4 regions of the Paraliobacillus sediminis genome follow, and region 3 is predicted to be linked to each of the others. Evidence: riboswitches for the same ligand, from Rfam matches in the RefSeq annotation. Region 3 holds a riboswitch; each other region holds the start of a gene.
What was found. Region 3 has a riboswitch for cyclic di-GMP ahead of D2K60_RS03640 (DUF5667 domain-containing protein). Riboswitches for the same ligand answer to the same signal wherever they lie in the genome.
Positions count from the first base shown of each region.

Region 1: it holds a riboswitch for cyclic di-GMP, as region 3 does, so the genes downstream of both, D2K60_RS00565 (pectate lyase family protein) here and D2K60_RS03640 (DUF5667 domain-containing protein) in region 3, are expected to answer to the same signal.
Region 2: it holds a riboswitch for cyclic di-GMP, as region 3 does, so the genes downstream of both, D2K60_RS17965 (competence type IV pilus major pilin ComGC) here and D2K60_RS03640 (DUF5667 domain-containing protein) in region 3, are expected to answer to the same signal.
Region 4: it holds a riboswitch for cyclic di-GMP, as region 3 does, so the genes downstream of both, D2K60_RS12340 (ketoacyl-ACP synthase III) here and D2K60_RS03640 (DUF5667 domain-containing protein) in region 3, are expected to answer to the same signal.

Region 1 is NZ_QJSI01000001.1:113,029-117,120, reverse strand. It holds gene D2K60_RS00565 (pectate lyase family protein) at 1-1,233, opposite strand, end outside; cyclic di-GMP riboswitch class I at 1,490-1,578, opposite strand; gene D2K60_RS00560 (ArsR/SmtB family transcription factor) at 1,812-2,861, shown strand; gene D2K60_RS00555 (MFS transporter) at 2,874-4,092, shown strand, end outside.
Region 2 is NZ_QJSI01000003.1:1,020,507-1,024,598, forward strand. It holds gene pilM (type IV pilus biogenesis protein PilM) at 1-211, opposite strand, end outside; gene D2K60_RS17960 (prepilin peptidase) at 225-980, opposite strand; gene D2K60_RS17965 (competence type IV pilus major pilin ComGC) at 1,043-1,372, opposite strand; cyclic di-GMP riboswitch class II at 1,428-1,508, opposite strand; gene D2K60_RS17970 (type II secretion system F family protein) at 1,562-2,764, opposite strand; gene D2K60_RS17975 (type IV pilus twitching motility protein PilT) at 2,798-3,838, opposite strand; gene D2K60_RS17980 (GspE/PulE family protein) at 3,849-4,092, opposite strand, start outside.
Region 3 is NZ_QJSI01000001.1:824,298-828,389, reverse strand. It holds gene D2K60_RS03640 (DUF5667 domain-containing protein) at 52-1,404, opposite strand; cyclic di-GMP riboswitch class I at 1,461-1,548, opposite strand; gene D2K60_RS03635 (PilZ domain-containing protein) at 1,740-2,114, opposite strand; gene D2K60_RS03630 (aspartate/glutamate racemase family protein) at 2,586-3,281, opposite strand; gene D2K60_RS03625 (tellurite resistance/C4-dicarboxylate transporter family protein) at 3,442-4,092, opposite strand, start outside.
Region 4 is NZ_QJSI01000002.1:1,247,403-1,251,494, reverse strand. It holds gene D2K60_RS12345 (hypothetical protein) at 196-549, opposite strand; gene D2K60_RS12340 (ketoacyl-ACP synthase III) at 562-1,575, opposite strand; cyclic di-GMP riboswitch class I at 1,620-1,709, opposite strand; gene D2K60_RS12335 (PAS domain S-box protein) at 2,095-2,886, opposite strand; gene D2K60_RS12325 (hypothetical protein) at 3,736-3,957, shown strand.

The DNA of each region.
Region 1 (4,092 bases), 710 kb from region 3:
CGAACTCATCATAGGATATTTTGCATTTCTAAAATAATTGGATTCTATAAACGCTGAACTACCTGTTGTCGTTCCAACGCCATATTTTGATATGCCATCAAAAAAGTTATTATACACGTGCACTGATGCTACTCTTATTCGTGGATGACGAGAGTCTGAATGATCAAACCAGTTATGATGATATGTTACAAAGAACTCTGTAGATTCACTTAAACCACATAACGAAGCTTTCCCAGCATCCCAATAATGATTATGGGAGAATGTAATATAAGTGGATCCTTTTTTCAGATCAGTTGAACCATCACCTTTTGCTTGATCAGAATCAGATCCAGCAGTTCCATAGAAAAGATCATTATGATGGATCCAAACATTCATATTACCTGTATCAAGTGAAATAGCATCGTCAGGAAATAACGCTACGCCTACGTTTCTGATTTCTAGATTACCAGTATATCTTACAAGTATTCCCCATCCATAGGCATACGTATCTTCACCAATACCTTCTAAAGTAATATTCGTTTCTGCATAACTTGTATTACCTTTCAATTCAAGATAACCATTACTATTCAGTTGTCCACTCATATCGTCATCTGTAATTTTTCCAATCAATCTGATTGCAAGTGGCGTTTTATCATATCCCTTTTTTCTTAATGACATAATTTCGCCTATTCCAACACCCGTCTGTACATCACCCGAGCTATTCATTATCACATCATGCGTAACTGTTTTAGCAGTCTCTGCTGTTACATAAATAATTTGAGCTCCATCCTTAAGTGTTCCATCTTCATTATAAGCACCTGAACCTGTGCCATATTGTGAGTTACCTGCAAAGGCAAATCCAGATCTGTCATGTTCCTGTACGGAAAGTTCATTAGTGTAAGCGCTTACCTTAGAGCCGTCTTTAAGTAACCCGTCCACTTTCATTACATAGTCTCCAGCTGCAAGACCTACGGCGTCAGCTCTCCAATAAGAAGCGTAGTTACGAATTAAATCATTGTCAATTTGTTCATATTGAGAATCTGGAGCACTTGCAGGTTTAACATATACATTATATCCTTCTGTATTACTTATAGGTGACCACTCTACATATGCAGTTTCAAACCAAGCCCCACTGTTAGATATAGTTAGACTTGCAGCGTGTACTGTCTGATTTGCGAATCCGACTGTCACTAACGATAGTATAAAAGAATACAATAAAAAACGAGTAAATACCTTTGTAATTACATTCTTCATTAAAATTCCTCCAATGTTTAAATTTTTAAACCCTGAGCTTGCCACCATGACTGCATTTTTCATATGACTTAACTTCTGCCTTAATAAGTAGACCTTGTCCATTCACCTCCTTAAACGAAAACCTAAGTTCTCCTTTCATAGTAAGTGCAATTTTCAAAACCATCTCGACAGAGCAAAAAACCTAACGATTTCTTGTCATTAGGTTGCATTACAAAAACAACACAAGTCATTCGTTTAAATAACTATAGTCATTATTATGTGCAACCCGACGATCATAGAAAATTACTTTACCTTAGATTCGTAGCTTTGCGTCCCTATTTTTCAATAGGTTTGCCAAATATAATAATATGTTTTTCTTGGTATAATTTACTTTAACAAATTTTTCTATAATAAGTAAATAATTAGATAGTACTATTTTTTGGAAATATAGTATAGTATTTCTATTAATAAATATATTGAGCTGCTTTTATTGAGGATTTTTCTTTCATTCTAAAATATTTGAATTAATAATTCTAAAAATATTGAATTTAGTGCGATAATACTTTAGAATAACTTTATATTAGAAAAGAGGTGCTTAAATGGATGTTTTAAATACTACAAGTAGAAAAAGAGAGACCTATGAAGTGCATTTAGAATATTCGCTACTTTGGGAATGTGCATTGGGGATTGCTGCTGTTACAAACAGTCCTTTAATTAAAACTTTAGAGAAGCCAGCAGAATATTGGAAACAAGTTAAGAGCAATATTACGGAAGAATTATTAACTCAACTAAACATCGTGGAAGAGAAAAACACTTGGAAGTCTTTATTACAGTTGCTTCATCAGGAAAAATTTACTGAAATAAAGCATTTCGTTTTATATATTAAAGAGCTATCTGAAACAGATTTAAAGTACATTTGTCTACCTTTCATTGGCCAGAAGTATGAGAAAACAAGGAAAAAGGCATCAATCGGACAATGCGCTGCAGTAACCGAATTAATGACATTAACAAAGGACAATCCGTTTTTTCCAACTTACATCAAATTTATTTGTGATGTGAATGCAACCTATTTAAAGAAGCATCTAATCGCTGTTATGGAAGGCTGGTTCGATGAAGTTATAAATAATGAAAATCCAGAAGAGATTACTACATATTTAAAGATGGATTATGAATCTAAAATTCAAAAGTCTAAAGGAATGTCTCCCGAGGAGTTGATAGAATGGGCAACTGGTGGGATTATCTATTTACCAGAGCCTAGTATCGGTAGAGTCTTGCTAATCCCTCAATATGTATATAGGCCATGGAATATTGAAGCTGATATAGAAGGCACCAAAGTTTTCTACTATCCAATAGCAAATGAAAGTATTTTCCCGAATAATTCGCATATTCCTAACAACTTTCTAGTTCTAAGCTATAAAGCTCTGGGCGATGAGGTTAGACTCCGCATGGTCAAATTATTATATAAAAATGATTTAACATTACAAGAAATTACAGATGAACTAGAAATGGCGAAATCTACGGTTCATCATCACCTTAAAATCCTAAGGTCCGCTAGGTTAGTAGAGATAGTAAATGCAAAATATTGTTTGAAGCAAAATGCAATAAAGTCATTGCCAAAAGAAATGGAACAATATTTAGGTCCAAGATAAGGAGAGCAGGTGATGGTAGAGCCATTAAAAAGAAGTGTCCATGAAGTACCTGAATTCAAGCACAATTATTCTGTTTTCCGTTTTATTAGTGGAAATGTCATATCTTTTTGCGGTGACCAAATTTATTTGATTGCTATTCCCCTTATGGTCTTGGCTATAACAGGTTCTCCATTGAGTATGGGACTGGTTGCAGCACTTGAGCGTTTACCAATTTTATTTCAACCACTTACTGGGATATTAGCAGATCGTTATAATAGAAAATATTTATTATTACTATGTGATATGGCAAGATCTATTATTGTTGGTCTAATTGGGGTATTATTTATTTTTGACTTATTAGAAATTTGGTTCTTATATAGTGGCGCTTTTATTATAGGGCTATTAAGTCAAGTGTATAACACTGCTCAGTTTGCTTCCATTCCAAGATTGGTACGTAAAGGTGACTTGCAAGCAGTAAATTCTATAAACACAGGTTTATTCAATACTGCTGTATTAGTCGCACCAGGGCTAGGTGGCTTGATTATTAGTTTTTATAATCCAGGCTATGCGCTATTACTTAATAGCTTTAGTTTTCTAGTAGCATTTTTTGCGATTTTAAGCATCAATTTAAAACAAGAACCTCAAAAGCTTAATAAGAAAAGGTCATTTTGGATAGATATTAAAGAAGGTTTCCAATTTGTTATTCAAACAAAGCCAATACTTTTTACAAATGTAGCAATGTTAGCTTCAATCTTTGGTACAACCTTGTTTTTAACCATGATTATATTTCATTTAACCGATACGATTAATTTAACAGTAGAACAGACCGGTATACTGATATCGATTGGTGGAATTGGAGCAATAGCCGGCGCATTAGTTACAAATTCGTTAAGTAAAAGGTACTCATACCGTCGTATCTTATTTGTATCTTCTTTTATTGGTGGAGTTTCGATCGTTTTATTTGGCATAGCATCTACATATTTTTTGTTAATTATATTTAATGCTTTAGGAACGTTTGCTGCCTCATTGATGAATCCTTGTATTGTTACAATAAGGCAGACATTAACTCCTGATCATTTATTAGGACGTGTACAAGCTACGAGTCGTTTTATGACATGGATTCTTATGCCTTTAGCAGCGTTTCTAGCTGGTCTGTTAGCAAATGAATTTGGAACCAATTTCACAATAATATTAGGAGGTACTGTATCAACTTTCGCTTCTGTATTCTATCTACATCGTTCACTGAAATATA
Region 2 (4,092 bases), on a different contig from region 3:
TATTCTTCCATTTTTTATCTTTAACTAGATTTTTAAAGATAGTAGTTAATCTTTTTTGATCTAAAATTCTACCATCCTCAACAACGCCTTGTTCCAATGGTATTTCTCCATAGTCACTAGCAGCTGTAACGTTTTTTTTAGATGAAACAAGATATCGAATCATCGTATCATTTATGGCGATGTTTATTCTATCTTTATTAAGTAGATTCATTTGTGTTCATCCTTTAAAAAAATGATGTAATATACCAATTGATTATGTAATTACCAAAATAATAAGTAGTTAATGCAGCCAGACAAATAGAAGGGCCAAATGGTACCGGACTTTTACGGTTAATTTTTTTAGTAGCCAATAATAGTAATGTTATAAGTGTACCGAAAATAGTAGCTAGAAAAAATGTCAGCAGGATTCCTTTATATCCTAACACAATTCCTAGGATAGTGAATAACTTCATATCACCCGCGCCCATCCCGCCTTTACTAACCAGAATGATAAGTGTTAATAATAAAAATCCCACCGCTGCACCAACCAATGAAGACCACCATGGTTCTAACGGATCTATGATACGTAAGATAATTAAAAACGGTAGGAAAAATAATAAGATTTTGTTAGGTATTAGCATATATGTGATGTCTGAAACAACAATAATTACACATAAAGAAGTGAGTAAAACTGCCATTACTAACTCCAGTTGAAAACCAAAAAAATAATAGCTAAAACTGAAAAGGAAAGCTGTAGATAATTCTATTGTAGGGTAAAGAGGAGAAATCTTTTCTTTACAGTTTCTGCATTTACCAGCTTGAAACAGATACGAAATAATCGGAATCAACTCATACCAATGCAATGTCTTATCACAACGGGGGCAATAAGAACGATCAGATTCTAAAAAGTTGTCATTTGGTATACGTAAACCAACAACATTGTAGAATGAACCAAATACACTTCCAAAAACAAAAAAAATAACGATATAATAGACTTCCATATTTTTTATCTCCTAATTATGTATAAAAGACCCCTTTGAAAAGGGGTCTTTTTAAATTATTATTACGGGGTGTATTCATATTGATTCGTATCTGTATCAAAAGAGACTGTACCCTCTGGTAGTTCATCATTATCCTCAAGATAACCAAGTCCTACAAGATCATCTGCATCCATACCATCAGTGAATTCATCTTGTACATCTGCTAATCTTGCTGCATCAAGTATCAATTCAATTTGTGCCTCATCAGCATCCTCTTCTGCATCACCAATAATATTCCCAATTGCAGGAACGGCAATTGCTACAATAATACCCAAGATAACAATAACTGCTAAAAGCTCTACTAATGTAAAACCTTTCTCATTGCGTAACATTTTCTTCATTCTAGTTAACATTTTATTATTCCTCCTCATTTAATTTTTTTGATAAAAAAAGACTCACAGCATAAAAAATGGTGTCAGCCGGTTGCACTACTAGCTCAAGTTTATCCAAGTGCCCAGTTACAGATAAACCCTCATCGCTTCTACTATTCGTTTTATACTAATAGTTCTATTATACTATACTTTTGTAACCTGTCTACACTTTTAGATGTTTTCAAATAAACTAAACATAGGTATTACGATCGCTAAAACAATTGCGCCTACTATTACTGCTAAAAATATAATCATTACCGGTTCAATGAGCGACTTAAACTTCTCTGATGACTCATCTAACTCTTGTTCATAAAAGTCAGAAACTTTTTTCAACATCGCATCAATGGAACCTGTTCGCTCTCCTACAACAATCATTTGCGTAATTAATTTAGGGAAGACCCAATGTTTTTCCATCGGTGTTGCTAATGACTCTCCCTTTTCAAGTGAATCCCTACTTTCACGCAAAACGCGTTTGATCACTTTATTATCTATAACACGTTCCGTTATTGTAACAGCTTGTAAGATTGGTACAGAACTATTTAACAATGAACTCAATGTTTGTGTCATTCTAGCAAGTAAAGACTTTTGAATAAACATACCGAATATTGGAATACGAAGTTTTACGACATCAAATAAATAAGAAATGTTTGGTCTTCGATTTAATAATCTAATAGTCACACCCAATACTAGTACTAGTAACATCATAACCCACCAATAAGCTTGAACAATATCACTAATACTTAATATTGCTGCCGTATATGGTGGTATTTCTTGGTCGAAAGATAGGAACATGTCCGTGAAAATCGGTACAATAAATGCAAGTAAAAAAATAGTGATAAATACGGCAACAATTCCAACCACAATTGGATATGTTAACGCAGTTATGATCTTTTGCTTTAACTGGTACTGTTTTTCATAATAGGTAGCCATCCGATCAAGAATTTCATCTAAATTACCACTAACTTCTCCAGCATGGATCATACTAATTAATAATTCAGGGAAAAGACGTGGGAATTCTGCTAAGGCATCAGATAGTCCTATTCCTTCTTCTAGATCGCTTTGAATTTGTTGTAGCGCTTTTTTAAGTGGCTTACTATGTGTTTGTTCTTCTAAAATAGACGTCGTTTCTACTAATGTTATACCGGCATCTATTAACGTCGAAAATTGACGCAGAAAAATAACAAAGTCCTTATTCTTTATTGGATTACCAATATAAATATCTTTGTATAAAAGTGAGTTTAATTCATTTATCTCAAATAAAATGAGTCCTTGAGACTTTAATTGCTTAATAGCTTCTTTTTCATTCTCACTACTAATCTTGCCTTTTTTTATCTTACCATCGACAGTTTTTGCTTTATACGCATAATAGTTCATAGATTTCCACCTCTTCCCCCATCATAACTTGTACTAAAAAGTCATATCTTTTAAATAGGGAGCCGCATGTTTTTGCGTTATTATCCCTTGTTGCAACATACGTTTAATATCCATTGTCATGGTATGCATACCATACTCTTTAGAAGTTTGCATGGTGTTAGGGATCTGATGCATTTTTTCTGATCGAATTAAATTTTTCACTGCAGGTGTGTTGATTAATATTTCGGTTGCTGCTGCCCGTCCTATTCCTTTTGCCAAAGGAAACAAACGTTGGGATACAATGGCTTCCAGCACATTAGCAAGTTGAATTCTTATTTGACTCTTTTGATGGGCAGGAAAAACATCAATAATCCGATCCATCGTTGAGGACGCATCAGTTGTGTGTAGCGTACCTAGAACTAAATGGCCGGTTTCTGCAGCAGTTATTGCTGTAGAAATTGTTTCTAAGTCGCGCATCTCACCCACTAGTATTACATCTGGATCTTGACGCAAACACGCACGTAATCCTTTTTGAAAACTACTTGTATCGAATCCTACTTCTCTTTGATCAATAATACATTTGTTATGCTGGTATAGATATTCGATCGGATCCTCTAAAGTAATAATATGTCTGTTCATTGTTTTGTTCATGTAATCAATCATTGCTGCTAAAGAAGTGCTTTTACCACTTCCAGTTGGACCTGTAACTAATACTAAACCTTGCGGGAGCCCTGCTATCTCCTTTAATACGTTAGGTAAATCTAATTCTTCAATTGATGGAATCGTAGTTGGAATTGTCCGGATAGCTAATGAGATACAATTTCGCTGAAAGAAAATATTCATCCGAAAGCGTGATACACCAGCAATTCCATGCGATAAATCTAGTTCTCTTTCTTCTACTAATTTAGACCACATATCTTCAGTGAGAATCGATTTAGCCATTTGCTCTGTATCAGTTGGTTCTAATCTATTCTGTCCATGAAGTTGTAACCGACCGTCCACACGAAAAATTGGTTGTGAACCAACAGTTAAATGAACATCTGACGCTTTTTTATGAAATGCTATTGTTAATAATTCTTCTAGTCTATTTTCCATGCTTCCTCACCTACTCTTCCGTTGCCACGCGTAATACTTCATCAAATGTAGTAATACCCTGTTGAACTTTTAATAGACCATCCATTAGCAAAAAGCGCATGCCACTTTGCTTCACATATTCTTTAATATCCGTCATATCAGATTGATTCATCATCATTTTTTTCACTTTATCATCAATTACTAAAAGCTCATGAATTGCTGATCTACCACGGTAACCCGTTGATCTACAACTATCACAACCAACACCTTCGACC
Region 3 (4,092 bases):
CATCTTAATCATACGTAAAGGAGCCCCAAATTAGGGCTCCCTCATTTCACCTTATTCCTCTTTGTTTTGTTTTCCTTTTGCTGCTTCTTTAGCTTTACTAGCTTGTTCTTTCTTCTCTTCTTTCAATTTTTCTCTCGCCTCTTTTGCTTCTTCTCTTGCCTGTTCAGCTGCTTCTTTTTCTAATACTTTTAGTCTTTCTTTCTCTTTTTTAGCTTCTTCTTTTGCTTGTTCTTTCGCTTCTTTCTCTAACTCTTTTAATCTTGCTTTTTCTTCTTTAGCTGCCTGTTTCTCCTCCTTGGCAACTTCAGTAGCTACTTTCGACACTTCGTTTGTTTCTTCTTCTATTTCTTCTTTTTCTACCGCAGCTTCAATGGTTTCTTCAGTTTTCTCTGTTGTTGCCTCTATTAATTCATTTTCAGTCTCTTCTACCGATTCAACTATCGTGTCGTTTGCCTCATCTTGTGTTGTTTCATCAGAAACTACTTCTGTTTCTATTATTTCATCCTCAACCGGTTCATTTTCAAGCACTAATTCCGCTTCAGAGACGTTAAAGTCTAATTTCTTTATATCAAGGTTTGCTAATGAAGTAGATAGTTGCGTGATTGCCTCTTCATCACCCGACGCATTCGCTTCTTCTAGTAATAGTTCCATTTCTTTCTCTTTTTTAGCCATTACTTTTCTCATAATTTGAGAAGGGTGGATATTTAACTCTTTTGCTATTTCACCAAAACCTTTTCCGTCTTGTATTAAAGCAATAATTTCTTCCTCTGTTTTATCACTCTCTTCTGCTAAAGTTACCACTTTAACAATTTGACCAAACCCAAGATCTTGAGCACGCAATTCTGCAACCTTTTCTGAATCAAGGTCTTTCACAACATTTGCCACTAAATATGCTTCTTGTTGCTTCTCTTCAAATTCTACTAGTTTTTCTTCTTCTACACTTTCCGTTACTTCCTCTGTTACCGTTGTGGCGTCTTCTAGTTCGCTTGCTAATGTTTCTTTCACATCATCCGCAGCTTGTTCATCCGATACAACTTCCGCAACCTCTTCTTGTGCTTTTTCTAACGCAACTAAGTATTCCTCAATTAATTCATTCATGTGTTCCTTTTGTTCTTCATCTACCATTTGTTCTGATTCTGATAAACGTTCTGCTACTATTTGAAGCAAAAGCTCTGATTCTTTTTCTGAATTAGTTGTAAGTAGTAATTGAAGATTTTCTACTGCCTGATCCAAAAAGTAAAAGAAGTTATCAGGGGTTAATCCGGCATTTTGTACTGCATCTTCATTATTTAAGTCCTCAATTTCATTTAATTGACTCGTATCAACTTCTGCATATACAGAATTAGTAGTAAATAATACCCCGGCTACAAAAAAGCTGGTAATACATAACTGTTTTATTTTCAAAATAATTCTCTCCCTCAATCGAATAATTATAATTCTGACAAACTATCTATTTCACTTACTGCAACTGGCTGACATAGGTACATTTACCTTTTAGTCCCTTTAGCTTTGCGTCACCACCTTTCAATGGTTTTGCCTTTATTATTATTGAAGTTATCAATCTACTATTCATACGTGAACGTCGTTTAATTTGAGGGGGGATTTTGAATTTTTTGTCGAAAATTTATCTAGGAACAGAATTTAGTATAGTAAAAAGCCTACATCAAAAGGTGTAGGCTCTAGAGAAATAATTGTATATTCAATTTTAAGTAAATTAAACAATTAATTTAAGGATAAGTTTAATTAATATTACCTTTTACTTTCTTTGAATAAATTTTCAATTGTTCTATTAACTCTTTTTTAGCATTTTCTTCAATCATTAGATTAACACCATAATCATTTATAGCATGATTTTTTTTCTTCCAAACTATTATCCCCTTAAAATTCATTTCTTGCTCATTTAGTTCAAAGGATATAACTAAATGGATAGACTTGTCTGTTTCTGGTATATTCAATTCCGAAGTCAATTTAATGCCCTCTGTACTTATGTCGATTATTTTAGCTTCTCCAGCAGAAGTGGTTACTGCGTTTCCATTAATGTTTTCTATTCTAAATAGTGCAGAAATTGGTTCTTCAAAAGTATAGCGAAATGCTGTCTCTCTCTTATACTGCATAATCTCCATTCACCTCACGTTCTTAAGTACTTGAGCTGCTTTTTATCTTTTCATAAATGGATGAAAATATTATCATTTCCCGCAGTATCCAATCTTACGCCAAAATATAATGAAAGAGGTCAATTCTATAAAATTATTCGTAGATATTGGTGTTAGCTAAAAAAATTGATATATAAGTATAATACAAGCAAATTATTGACAACGCAACGAAAAAACATGATATTTAGAGTAATTTCGACATTTTATTATTCAATTGTCGATTTTTATTAATGTAGCCACTGTGAAATTTTATTTGGATAATAATAGATCATAAGATAAATAGCCTCAATTACTCCAATTCATTCAAGTTCTGAGTACATTTTCAATTATGTTCAAAAGATTTTAGTATAGCAAAAAACCTACATCAAAAGTTGCAGGCTCTAGAGAGATAATTATATATATTCGATTTTAACTAAATTACTTTCTAACCGTTCATCTAAAAATTGCATCTACAATTCGGTTGACATGGATTTCTGTTGTATTAAACACCGGGATATCCAAATCTTCCTCCTTAATAATCATCGGAAGTTCTGTACAGCCTAGAATTACTCCTTGGATCCCTTCATCTTTTATCATCCGTTTGATTATGTTCAAATAGTTTATTTTGGTATCATTATTTACAATACCATTTTCCAGTTCCGCTACAATCTTACGATGGATATATTGTTGTTCAGATTCCGTTGGTACAGTGACTATTTTATTTCGCGAAATAAATGGTGATTTAAAAAAATCATTCTCCATTGTATATTTTGTTCCGATTAATCCGATATTTTCCAGACCAAAATCCAAAGTCTTATTGTATGTGGCCTCAATAATACTTATTATTGGAATCGAGATTTGTTTTTGGACTTCTTCAAATACAATATGGGGTGTGTTTGCCGAGATTATCGCAAAGTCAGACCCTACAGTTTCCAACTTCTTAACAGCATCAACAAGGTAGTTCGTTAACCCGTCTAGTTGTTTGTTATTAATAAATTCAAACACTTGATACATATTGATGCTGTTAATAAACATTTCAGGTAGAACTTCCTTACTTTGCATTCGTTCTTGGTATTTAGTGATGATAGACTGATAGTAATCAACGGTAGATTCTGGACCTAATCCACCAACAATTCCAACCTTTTTCATACAAAAATCCCCTTTAGGTTTTTAGTTATTCCCTTTGATAATTATACCATTTAAATAGGAGAATACAAAAAGGAGTCAAGCACCTAGATGGAAAAATATCCATCCAACCGTTTGACCCCTATAATTATATAATTTGCTTTTACTTGTCCTAAAACTTAATTCAAACCACATGTGTTTTTATGGCTTTGTAAAGATTTAGTATCAGAGCACAAAATAAAATAGACCATGCAATAATAGCTATAAACACCGTGATCTGAGGAATGAAACTTAGAAACTCAACTTCGAGTGCCTTTGACAATTGCAATGTACTTGTTGTATACATTGCTAATGGAAACACCATTCCCCACAATTGTGGCTCATAGGTTAAAGGATAGCGGTGATAAATATGGCGCCATATCATCAATATAAGCAGTAAAGGAATCCACCATGTACCAGCAACCCAGAAAAATAAGGTGAATCCTTTTAAAAAGGATGAAAATACATCTATCAATTCCCAATAGCCTCGGTGTAGTATTAGCGTCGAACCTGCTAGCGTTGTAATAGCAACAGCCCCCATGTTAATCCAATATGGTGGCGTTAATGCTGAAAATTTTAATCCTAAAAAAGTGAAGCGATAAAAGATTAATGTAATAATATTTAAATAAAGCATACACCCAAGAAAATACATACATAATGTAAAGAAAAGAATAACCTCTCTGCCTGTTTCAACGTGTGGTGATAACAACGTACCAAGTATAGAGATCGATTGCGTTGCAACAGTGGCAATTAACCAAGCACCATTGATACCTTCGGCTAAGTCAGGCTTATCTTT
Region 4 (4,092 bases), on a different contig from region 3:
AATTAGTTTTGTCTTGACATTTTACCGAAGGTCTAAATATTCTTTTGCAATTTTAAAACTTTTATTGTACTTTACCACAAAAAAACACCCCAGAAGTTAGATTCTTAAATCTAACTTCCGGGGTGCAGTACTTTTGAGGGCTTTTTGAATAAAAGATTAGTCTAATAAACCAAAAAAATCCTTATGCTTCTGCTATTAAATTTCTTTTGCTTCTGCTAGTGAATCTACAAAAACACCCTCAAACGAACTGACTTTTGCCAACTTATGCATTTGACCTTTGGAAATTACGGAAGATGGATTTATCATTACAATATTCTTAAAGCCATTTGACATATATAGCTTAAAACACGCTTCTAAAATAGGTAACATATCTTTTTTGGAAGCTGCAAGGTCCGTAGAATCAACTATTAATTTATAAGATGAAGGTACAATACCCTTCACATTTTCATTATAATCTGCAAGAAATGACTCGCCTTCTTCTTCTTTAAAAAAGCCGCCTACTGTAACGATTAGTTCTTTTCTCGTACTATTTTTTTCTACTTTAAACATAATTGTTCCTCCTTAAAATTGATATAAAATCGAAGCCATACTGTAGCCAACTGCAACAGAACAGAATACCACTTTATCTCCCTTTTTTATTTTACCGTTATCTAATGCATGCTCTAAAGCGAATATCGGACTAGTAACACCTGTATAGCCATATTCTTCACCTACAAATGTGTACTTATCTAACCCGATTTCTAATTTAGCTAGTGTTTCCTCAATTTCTGGTCTTGAAAATTGAGAGAAAATCCAATGGTCAATCTCTGAAAGATTCATTTGGTGATTATCCAACATCTGAACAATCATTCTTTTCCAATCATCTGAGAAAAAGCTAACGTCATGTGGGATGAATTTTAGTCTCTTATCATCAGTTGGGATGTCTTCATTAAATATATTTGAAAAACCTACAGCAGGGTAAAGTACAACATCAGATAGTATTGAATTAGTAAAGTAATTAGATGCCAAAATACCATCATTATCTCTCGTTTTTTCTAGTAAAAGTGAAGCGGCACCATCTGCAAAATTGGGATAGGTTATGGTGTCGTCTTTTCTAGAGATATTACTAATATTTACACTACTAATAATAAGTGCTTTCTGAAGTGATTCATTTGCTTTTAGATACGTACTTACTTGATCCAAAGCAGATAACATTCCAATGCAATTCGCATTCAAATCATAAACAATATGCGCATTCTTTGTTCCTAATTTATTATGAAGAAAAAGTGCATTACTAGGATAAGTATATTCTGGGGTATCTGAAACAAAAACAACCATATCAATATCATCAGCGGCAGTATTCGTACTTTTCATAACCTTATCGGCCACATTAATAGCCATAGTAATCGTACTTTCTTTTTTGGGATTTACTAAATATCTGTTTCCCCTTCCTAAATGATTCATCAAACCCTCAACTTCTAACCCTAATTTTTCAAAATGTTCTATAAAAAAATCATTATTAAAAGCCTCTTCTGGATGTACTGTACTAACTCCACTGATTTTTACATTAGGCAACATTTTATATTTCCTTTCCAACAAAAAAACCGCCATACAAGGGCGGATTTGTGTTCATTCCCTTTTTTGGTAACCTGGCAATCCTAGTAATCATTCATTACCGTAGACCCATGGCTTTGCGTCCTTACTTTTCAATAAGTTTGCTAGTATCGAAAGTTCATTTTTAATATATAGGTATCTTACACTATTAAAATTTAAAAGTCTATACATATTTTTTCTGGTTTTTCAAAGTTTCAATAGGTTTTAAGACCTATGTCTATAGCGTAACTGTCCGCAAGGTTCCTTGTATAAGTCGTTGGCTGCATAAAACCTATCCTATCCGATTTAACCAATTAATTAGAAGGTAAATTAGTTGAAGATTAGCGTCGAGGAAATCTCTTTAATCACAAAGAATAGCCCACATCCTAGGTATGGGCTATTTAATGTTTGCTTAATAGAGTGCAAGGAATGGACTACAATGGTCCTTTTTCATTTTAGTAGAAAAAATTACATAGTCAACACAGTTAGAAATACTATTCATAGGTCCTTCTAATTATGACTTCATTTCCTTTTAAAAAACCTCTTGTTATTACTATTTTTAACTTTTAATCCCAAGTAGGAAAGTGCATCTTTTACTGTAGCCATTGTTGGTATAGCGGATAAGTCTAGATTGAGGTTTGTGGCTATCATTGCTAATTCAGGTCGTAAACCAGTGATAATGGATTGAACCCCAAGTATAGATAAAACGTTGTTTATTCTAAAAAGATAATCTGCTACAACATGATCAAGACTATAAATACCTGAGAAATCAATAATTATACAGCTTATATTTTGATTCTGCACTTTCACTGGTATAATCTCTAAAAGCTGTCTTGCTCTTTGGTCATCAAAATTTCCGACTAAAGGAAGAACTGCTAATTCGCTACCCAGAGGAACAAGAGTTGCGGATAATTCATTTATATGTGTCATCATCTGTATTAGTTTCTGTTCTGCTTTTTTCCGTTCTGTTATATCTCTTACATATGTCTGAATGGCTTTTTGATCCCCGACTAATAAAGGGTGACAATATAGTTCAACATCAACTGTCGTTCCGTCCATTCTAAATATAGTTTCTTCAATAACATCGGCCGGATGTTCGTAGGCAGATTGTATTCTTTTCCTAATAGCGGTCTTAGAAGTTTCTTTAAAAATATCCAAAGGGCTAGACTCTATAACTTCAACTTTCTTTGCTCCAAAAAATTCTTCAGCTGCCTGATTTATATACATGATTCTATAATCAGTATGGATGATGAGTGGATCCAAAGAGTATTCCATAACATCAAGGTAATCGATTTTTGATATTTTGTCACTCATGATATTCACTCCAAATTTAATAATCTATTTATTATATCAAAGTTCATATACTAATGATATTAGATAGCTTTCATCCAAATTTAACCGTTATTATATTGCAAAGCAATTTTACTAGGGTGTTGAATATATTTATTAAATTTGGATATCTTAATCATATTGAAGGTGAGGTGAATCATTATGACATCAAAACGTCACGTATTATTTAATCTAACCATAATATTAATTCCATGGATATCCTTAATGTTTATAGGTAAGCGTAATGTAAAGCGCTATTCTATAGCGAGTATTATTATAGGTACTTATGAAATTATAAATCATATTTATGGACACCAACGCAAGTGGTGGAAGTTTTATGATAAACCGAAATCATTTATAAGAGATGAACTTCCTTTCGATATTGGTCCTTATATACCGCTTTCTATGTGGATACTTAAGATTTCGTATGGAAACTTTAAAAAGTTTGTATTACTTAATGCTTTTGTTAATGGAATCTTTGCGTTTATCTTCATGCCCCTTTTTAAAAAACTAAAAATTGTTCGTTTATATCGATTAAACTATTTTCAATTCTATATATATATACACTATAAAGCGTATCTATTGTATGGAGTGCAATATTTGTTTGATAAGGGACATGTTTTAAACCGATGGAACAAGATGGGCTGATTTAGCATCAATATCTATACTCTTCGCAACGTTTACTTCTTGTTTATACTGAATCATCTGTGTCCCTTCGATTCATAGAAACAGAGAAGAAATTCAACTAGAGTATCTTTAAAATCCGATATGAAAATTATTTCTATTAATAATAAAAAGGTTCAAATATATTCAACTAAAGTAGCCATCAGCAATATGACATCAGTTCACTCAACCTTTTTCTCCATTTTAAATCTTGCTGTTAGAAAAGATTTCATTTCCAATCTAACGATATATGTTTTAGGACATGAGTTTAGTTATGAGGGTTTTGTTACAGATAAACAAGAAGTAGATGAACTTTATAAATATGATTTATCTTTAATAATTGATGTGGAAGTAAAAAGAAAACTACAACGTTCATTCTCCATCCTTTATTAAATCAAAATGTTGTACATGATGAAATCTTTGTTAAAGAAGATGTATCAATATATTTAAAAAATCAACATGGTATGTAACCCATTTTACCCATTCAAGTGATAGGGATATCTGGGTGCATTTAATAGAGTGGAACTG